2 regions of the Kitasatospora sp. NPDC048298 genome follow, and region 1 is predicted to be linked to the other one. Evidence: predicted binding sites of a transcription regulator. Region 1 holds the regulator's gene; the other holds the start of a gene.
The links. Region 1 encodes HspR, which represses chaperone genes until heat shock. Its sites were predicted from a motif close to TTGAGNNNNNNNNNCTCAA; they were not measured.

Region 1 (3,404 bases):
CTCTGCGTCGACTCGTCTGCAAGGCTGCGCTTCCGATCCTCATCGGCATGGCGGTTCTGACCGGAGTCTCCTTCGCGTCCGACAGTGGGCACGCGGCTGTGAGCACCAGTGCGCTGACGGCTGTTGCCGACGACCTGCACTGGGGCTGAAATCCGGCCGTACGGCTCGATCGGGACGGGGCGGGCGTGAAGGCTGAGCCTTTCGCGCCCGGTGGGGCGGGATTCGGCGGCCGCCCTCAGCCCAGTTCCGGTCTCGTCGACCGGCCGAGCGCGTAGCCCAGCTGGAAGAGGGAGTCGACGTGGTACTCCTCCCTCAGTTCCGCGATGTGGCGCGCCAGGGTGCGCTCACTGATGCCCAGCCGTCGTGCGATGACCCGGTGGTTCGTCCCGGCGAGCATCAGGTCGATGATCGTCTGGCGCAGTCTGGAGACCACTTGTTGGGGGACGGAACGGTCCCCGTCGAATTCCAGGGCCCGGTTCCAGCTCCGCTCGAAGACCTCCTCGATGAGGAAGCTGACGATGGCCGGATCGTGGATGAACGCGGCCAGGTCGTCGTCCACCACCGGGATCACGGCCAGCTTGCGGTCCACGATGATCAGCCGGGCGTACGGCTCGTCCAGGGTGCGGAACTGCCACCCTTCCTCGGTCAGCTTCGCGACGTAGTCCCGGGTCGCCTGGTGGTAGCGGGTGCTCGCGTTGTAAATGGTGCGCATCGACGCGCCGTGGCGGAGAATCTCCAGGTCGCGCGCCAGGAAAGACGTCAGCATTTCCGCCGGGCGGGGTCCGCCGGGCTGCATGGACAGGCCTTCCGTGACTCCCGCGGCGGCCGACTGCTGAAGTCTCTGATTTATCCGCGCTTTCCCGTGGATGTATTCGATGGCCCCACCCGTCGTGTCGGGGGCGTGAAATGCCTCGGCGAGTTCACTGAGGTCGCCGGGCAGCGATACCGCTCTGGAGAGCAGATCGAGGGCCTGACGCTGCCAGGTGGAACTCAGACTGTCGGCGAGTTGGGCCGGATCGACCGCGAGCAAAGCGCCCGGTTCGTCGCTGTCGGGTATGAGCAGTCCGAGTTTCAACAATTCATCGAGGGCCGGGACACCGGCGGCCGGACACGCGCTCCGGGAGAGACGACCGTTCTCGTTGACGGCCTGCAGGTAGAGCTTTCGGGCGTCCTCGGACAGGACGCGCGATCCGCCGAATGCAGCCCCCGCGTGCTCTCGCCCACTCATCTCGGCTCCTAGTGTTGACCGGGAAGTAGTCAACGCGACTGTCGTCTTCTGTGGCAAGAATCCTAGGTGGCGCTGACCGGGTGCCTTGCCGCCCGCAGATCGACCGTGCCGGCCCGATAGAGCACTCTCTCACCAACACCGAGCCGCCGGCACCCCCCGAGAGGAGGGACCGGCGGCCGGTGGATGCGTCAGGTCAGCGCTTGGGACGCCAGACGACGAGCGCGCTGGACTGCGGGGTGGGGGGCTGGTACGGGACGAGGTCGCGGCGGTAGGACGCGTGGACGGCGGCCTCGCGCTGCTGGAGGGCGGTGGCGGCGCCTTCCAGCGAGTCGACCAGCTCCGCGACGCGGGACCGGAGGGCGGTGACCTGGTTCTCCAGCTCGATGATCCGCTTGATCCCCGCCAGGTTGATGCCCTCGTCCTGGGAGAGCCGCTGGACCTCGCGCAGCTGCTGGATGTCGCGCGCGGAGTAGCGGCGGCCCCGGCCGGCGGTGCGGTCGGGGCAGACCAGGCCGAGGCGGTCGTACTGGCGCAGGGTCTGCGGGTGCAGACCGGACAGTTCGGCGGCCACGGAGATGACGTACACCGGGGTGTCCTCGGTGAGCACGTACGTCGGCGGGGCCGCGGCGGCCCGGCGGGTGCGGCGGGCGCCGGCGCCGGGCAGGCCCTCGCCGAGGCCGGGGCCGATCGGGGTGTCGGGGTCGATCGGGTTCATCGGGGACATCTGGTCGTCACGCTCCCTTCGCCGCCCTGAACAGGTCGGCTCGCGGATCGTCGGAGGCGGTGGCCTCGCGGTACTGCTCCAGGGCGCTCAGCGCGTCGCCGGTGACGTGCTGCGGCACCACGACCTCGACGGTGACGAGGAGGTCGCCGCGGGTGCCGTCCTTGCGGGTGGCGCCCTTGCCGCGGGCGCGCATGGTGAGGCCGTTGGCGCTGCCCGGGGGCAGCTTGAGCTTCACGGCCGGGCCGTTCAGCGTGGGCACCTCGATGGTGGCGCCGAGCGCCGCCTCGGGGAAGGCGACCGGGACGGTGACGGTGAGGTTGTCGCCCTTGCGGCCGAACACCGGGTGCGGGTCGACGTGCACGGTGACGTAGAGGTCGCCGGGCTGCCCGCCGCGCTCGCCCTGGGCGCCCTTGCCCTTGAGCCGGATGCGCTGGTCGGCCTGGACGCCGGCCGGGATCCGGACCTGCATGGTGCGGGCCGAGCTGGCGCGGCCGCTGCCGTGGCAGTCGGGGCACGGGTCGTCGACGATCATGCCCCGGCCGCGGCAGTCCTTGCACGGCTCGGAGAGCGCGAAGGCGCCCTGGCCGCGGCTGACGGTGCCCGCGCCGACGCAGGTCGGACAGACCCGCGGGGTGGTGCCGGCCTTGGCCCCGGTGCCGTTGCAGCCGCGGCAGGGGGCCTGGCTGGTCATCCGCAGCGGGACGGTCGCGCCGTCCACCGCCTCCTCGAAGGAGAGCGTCACCTCGGTCTCGACGTCGGCGCCGCGCCGGGGCTGGGCCTGGCGGGTGCCGCCGCGGTTGAAGAGGCCGCCGAAGACGTCCCCGAGGCCGCCGCCACCGCCACCGCCGGCGCCCTGGCTGCCGCTGAAGAGGTCGCCGAAGTCGAAGCTGTAGCTGCCCGTGCCGCCGGGGCCGCCGGCCCGGAAGCCGCCGTTGGCGAAGAGGCTGCGGGCCTCGTCGTACTCCTTGCGGCGCTTCTCGTCGGAGAGGACGTCGTACGCCTCGGAGATGTCCTTGAACCGCTCCTCGGACTTGGCGTCACCCTTGTTGGCGTCGGGGTGGAACTCGCGCGCGAGCTTGCGGTAGGTCTTCTTGATCTCGGTGGCGGTGGCGTCCTTGGGCACGCCGAGGACCTTGTAGTAGTCCTTCTCGACAAAGTCCTTGCCACTCATGCGTCCACCTCGCTGTGCTCGGCAGCCGCTGAGCGGTTCACGCGCCTCTCGATTGTTCGCTCGCTGCGCTCGCTCACGGCTCCCGCCACCTCCCGAGTTCCATCGTCACAGAGCTGTCAACAGCCGCTGGGTGTACGACCGTTGACAGAGCGCTGCGGAGCCGGCCGCCGTACTGGCCGGCGTACGACTCCGCAGCGCACTGGTTGTCAGCTGTCACAGGTTGTCAGCTGTCCGAGCCACCGTCGGACTTGTCCTTGTCGGTGGACTTCGCCTCGGCGCCC
Region 2 (3,404 bases), on a different contig from region 1:
TGGTCATGTAGTCGTCCGCGCCCACGCCGAGGCCGACCAGCAGGTCCGTCTCGTCGTCGCGGGCGGTCAGCATCAGCACCGGCACCGGGCGCTGGGCCTGGATCCGGCGGCACACCTCCAGGCCGTCGAAGCCGGGCAGCATGATGTCGAGGACGACCAGGTCCGGCTGCCAGGTGTGGAAGCCGTCGACCGCGCCGGGGCCGTCGTGGGCCACGGCGACCTTGAAGCCCTCGGCGCCCAGCCGGGCGGCGATCGACTCGGCGATCGTGGGCTCGTCCTCCACCACCAGTACTCTGCGCTGGCTGCTCACAGTGCCACCGGTGTGCTGGTTGTCCTGCTGGATTTCTGTCACGGTCACGCCACCGCCCCCAGGGCTGCGGGCCGGCCACCTGTGGGGATGGCGGGGCTCCGCTCGTAGTCTTGTTCCGTCGTGGACTGTGCCGGGTCCGCCGTCCCGCCGCGCGATCGGGAGACGGGGACGGATGGTCGGCCGCCCACTTCTCCCGCGCACTTCGCAGCGTACGGACAGCGGATGCTTCCCGGCAGGTGGACCGGACGTTTCCGGCCCGTGGGCCGGCTCTCGGGCCGCCCTCGGACCCACTGCACGAGTGGGCACGGGCCGATACCTTACCCGGCGAATTTTCTCTGCGTAACGGTACGTATGCAGTCCAGTTGACGCCAAGGCGCCGGTCAGAGGCCCTGTTGCCGCGTTGTGGGGGAGAAGGTCTGGACCAATGTCGGGAATCCGGCGGTCCGCCGCGGCGACCGTCTTCACGGGCTTTTCCCAGGTGCCTCTCAGAACCTCGACGTACCGTGGCCGCGACAAGACCCGACCGGGCGGAATCCGCGGCGCGCGCCGGTACGTTGGGCACCTGACGAGGAGTCGGTGGCTGCGGCGTGGAGCGGAGGCGGCATGGCGGGACTCGGGCGGGGCGCCGAGGGGTTCGGGGCCGCGGGGGCGCCGTACGGAATGCTCCGCCTTGGGCTGCGCGCCGGCGTCGTGGAATGGCTGCTGGAACGGGTGCCGACACCCCGGAGAACGCCCTTCACCATCGGATACCTCGCCGTCGTGGGAGCCACCACGACCTTCGCGAGGCTCGCCGATCCGGAACTCGTCCAGCGTCTGCAGGAGGCGTCCAGTTCGGACGGGCACAACCTGCTCCAGCACCCTTTGCGCGCTCTTGTGCTGAGCGGATTCTGGGTGGCCGGCGAGGTGTGGATGCCGTACCTGTGGGGATTCGCCCTCACCCTCGCGCCGCTGGAGCGCAGGGTCGGTCCGGCCCGGGCGGCGGCGGTGTTCGCGGCCGGGCATGTCGCCGCGACGCTGCTCTCCCAGGGTGTGGTGATCACCGCGGTGGAGACCGGGCGGATGGCGCCCGAGGCGATGGACTACCTGGACATCGGGGTCAGCTACGGCGTGCTCGCCTGCCTGGGCGCGGTGGCCGGGCTGCTCTCCTGGCGCGGGCGGCTGCTGGCGCTGGGCGGTGCCGGGCTGATGATCGCCGAGCAGATCGCCTCCGACCGGGACGTGATCACCGGGGTGGGGCACCCGGCCGCGGTGCTGACCGGGGTCGCGCTGTGGCGCTGGCTGCGCCGGGTCGAGCGGCGCCCGTCCAGGCCGAGTCCGGTCGCCGCGACGGCCCCCGGCGGTGCGCCGGCGCGGGTGCGGGCGGTGCGTTGACGCCGTCGCCCGGTCGGGGTTCACCCAGGCTCGGGCGCTCGTCTGTCAGGACTTCCCCAGGAGTCCTTGGCCTCCTCTTGGCCTCCTTTTGACGCGGTCGCGGGAAGGGCTTTTCGTACCGCATCCCGTTCGCTCACAGCGAACAGAGCGTCGGGAACATCCGGCGGCCGCCAGGCCTTAGTCAGGTCGACTCAAGTTCGCTGACTGGGGAGAGATCATGGCATCGACGTCCACACCGCTCACCCTGCCCGTGCTGCCGCTCGACGACGAGGTCGTCCTGCCGGGCATGGTGGTCCCGCTGGACCTGAAGGACACCGAGGTGCGCGCCGCGGTCGAGGCCGCCCGGGCCGCCGCCACCGGCAACGGCAAGCCGCAGGTCCTGCTGGTCCCGCGGGTGGACGGCTCGTACGCGGCGGTCGGCACGCTGGCCACCGTGGAGCAGGTCGGCCGGCTGGCCGACGGCCCCAACACGCTGTTGCAGTCGGCCGCGCTGGTGCGCGCCGTGCGCCGGCTCCGGATCGGGGTCGGCACCACCGGCCCCGGCGCCGCCCTCTGGGTGGAGACCACGCCGTTCCGGGAGTCCTCGGTGGGCACCCCGGTGGCCGGCCGGGCCGCCGAGCTGGTCAGGGAGTACAAGGCGCTGTCCACCCAGTGGCTGCGCAAGCGCGGCGCCTGGCAGATCGTCGACCGGGTCGACCGGATCGACGTCGTCGGCGAGCTCGCCGACAACATCGGCTACGCGCCCTTCGCCACCGCCGAGCAGAAGCTCAAGGTGCTGCTGGAGGCCGACCAGGTCGCCCGTCTGGAGTACGCGCTCACCCTGCTGCGCGACCACCTCGCCGAGGAGGAGGTCAACGACACCATCCGCAAGGACGTCGAGGAGGGCGTGGCCAAGCAGCAGAAGGAGTTCCTGCTCCGCCGCCAGCTGGAGGCCGTCCGCAAGGAACTGGCCGAGCTGAACGGCGAGGCCGCCGACGAGGAGGGCGACTACCGCGCCCGGGTCGAGGCCGCCGACCTCCCCGAGAAGGTCCGCGAGGCCGCGCTCAAGGAGGTCGACAAGCTGGAGCGCGCCTCCGACCAGTCTCCCGAGGGCTCCTGGATCCGCACCTGGCTGGACACCGTCCTGGAGCTGCCCTGGAACGAGCGCACCGAGGACGCGTACGACATCGCCGGCGCCCGCGCGGTGCTGGACGCCGACCACGCCGGCCTGGCCGACGTGAAGGACCGGATCGTCGAGTACCTGGCCGTCCGCAAGCGCCGGGCCGACCAGGGGCTCGGGCCGGTCGGCGGCATCAAGGAGGTGCAGGGCGAAGCCCATCCCGAGAAGGGTGGCGGTGGGCGGCGGGCGGGCGGCGCGGTGCTGGCCCTGGTCGGCCCGCCCGGCGTCGGCAAGACCTCGCTCGGCGAGTCGGTGGCCCGCGCCATGGGCCGCTCCTTCGTCCGGGTCGCGCTCGGCGGCGTCCGGGACGAGGCGGAGATCCGCGGCCACCGGCGCACCTACGTCGGCGCGCAGGCCGGCCGGCTGGTGCGGGCGATCAAGGAGGCCGGCTCGATGAACCCGGTCGTCCTGCTGGACGAGATCGACAAGGTCGGCTCCGACCACCGGGGAGACCCGGCGGCCGCCCTGCTGGAGGTGCTGGACCCGGCACAGAACCACACCTTCAGGGACCACTACCTGGAGGTCGAGCTCGACCTCTCCGACGTCGTCTTCCTCGCCACCGCC

Region 2: the regulator HspR is predicted to act here: its motif matches at 1,858-1,876, upstream of lon (endopeptidase La).

What each region holds. Positions count from the first base shown of each region.
Region 1 is NZ_JBICYZ010000066.1:36,564-39,967, reverse strand. Features, by position in the region: gene ACGF0D_RS34755 (hypothetical protein) at 236-1,228, opposite strand; gene ACGF0D_RS34750 (heat shock protein transcriptional repressor HspR) at 1,422-1,952, opposite strand; gene dnaJ (molecular chaperone DnaJ) at 1,960-3,123, opposite strand; gene grpE (nucleotide exchange factor GrpE) at 3,347-3,404, opposite strand, start outside.
Region 2 is NZ_JBICYZ010000002.1:190,081-193,484, reverse strand. Features, by position in the region: gene ACGF0D_RS02040 (response regulator transcription factor) at 1-352, opposite strand, end outside; gene ACGF0D_RS02035 (rhomboid-like protein) at 914-1,681, shown strand; gene lon (endopeptidase La) at 1,899-3,404, shown strand, end outside.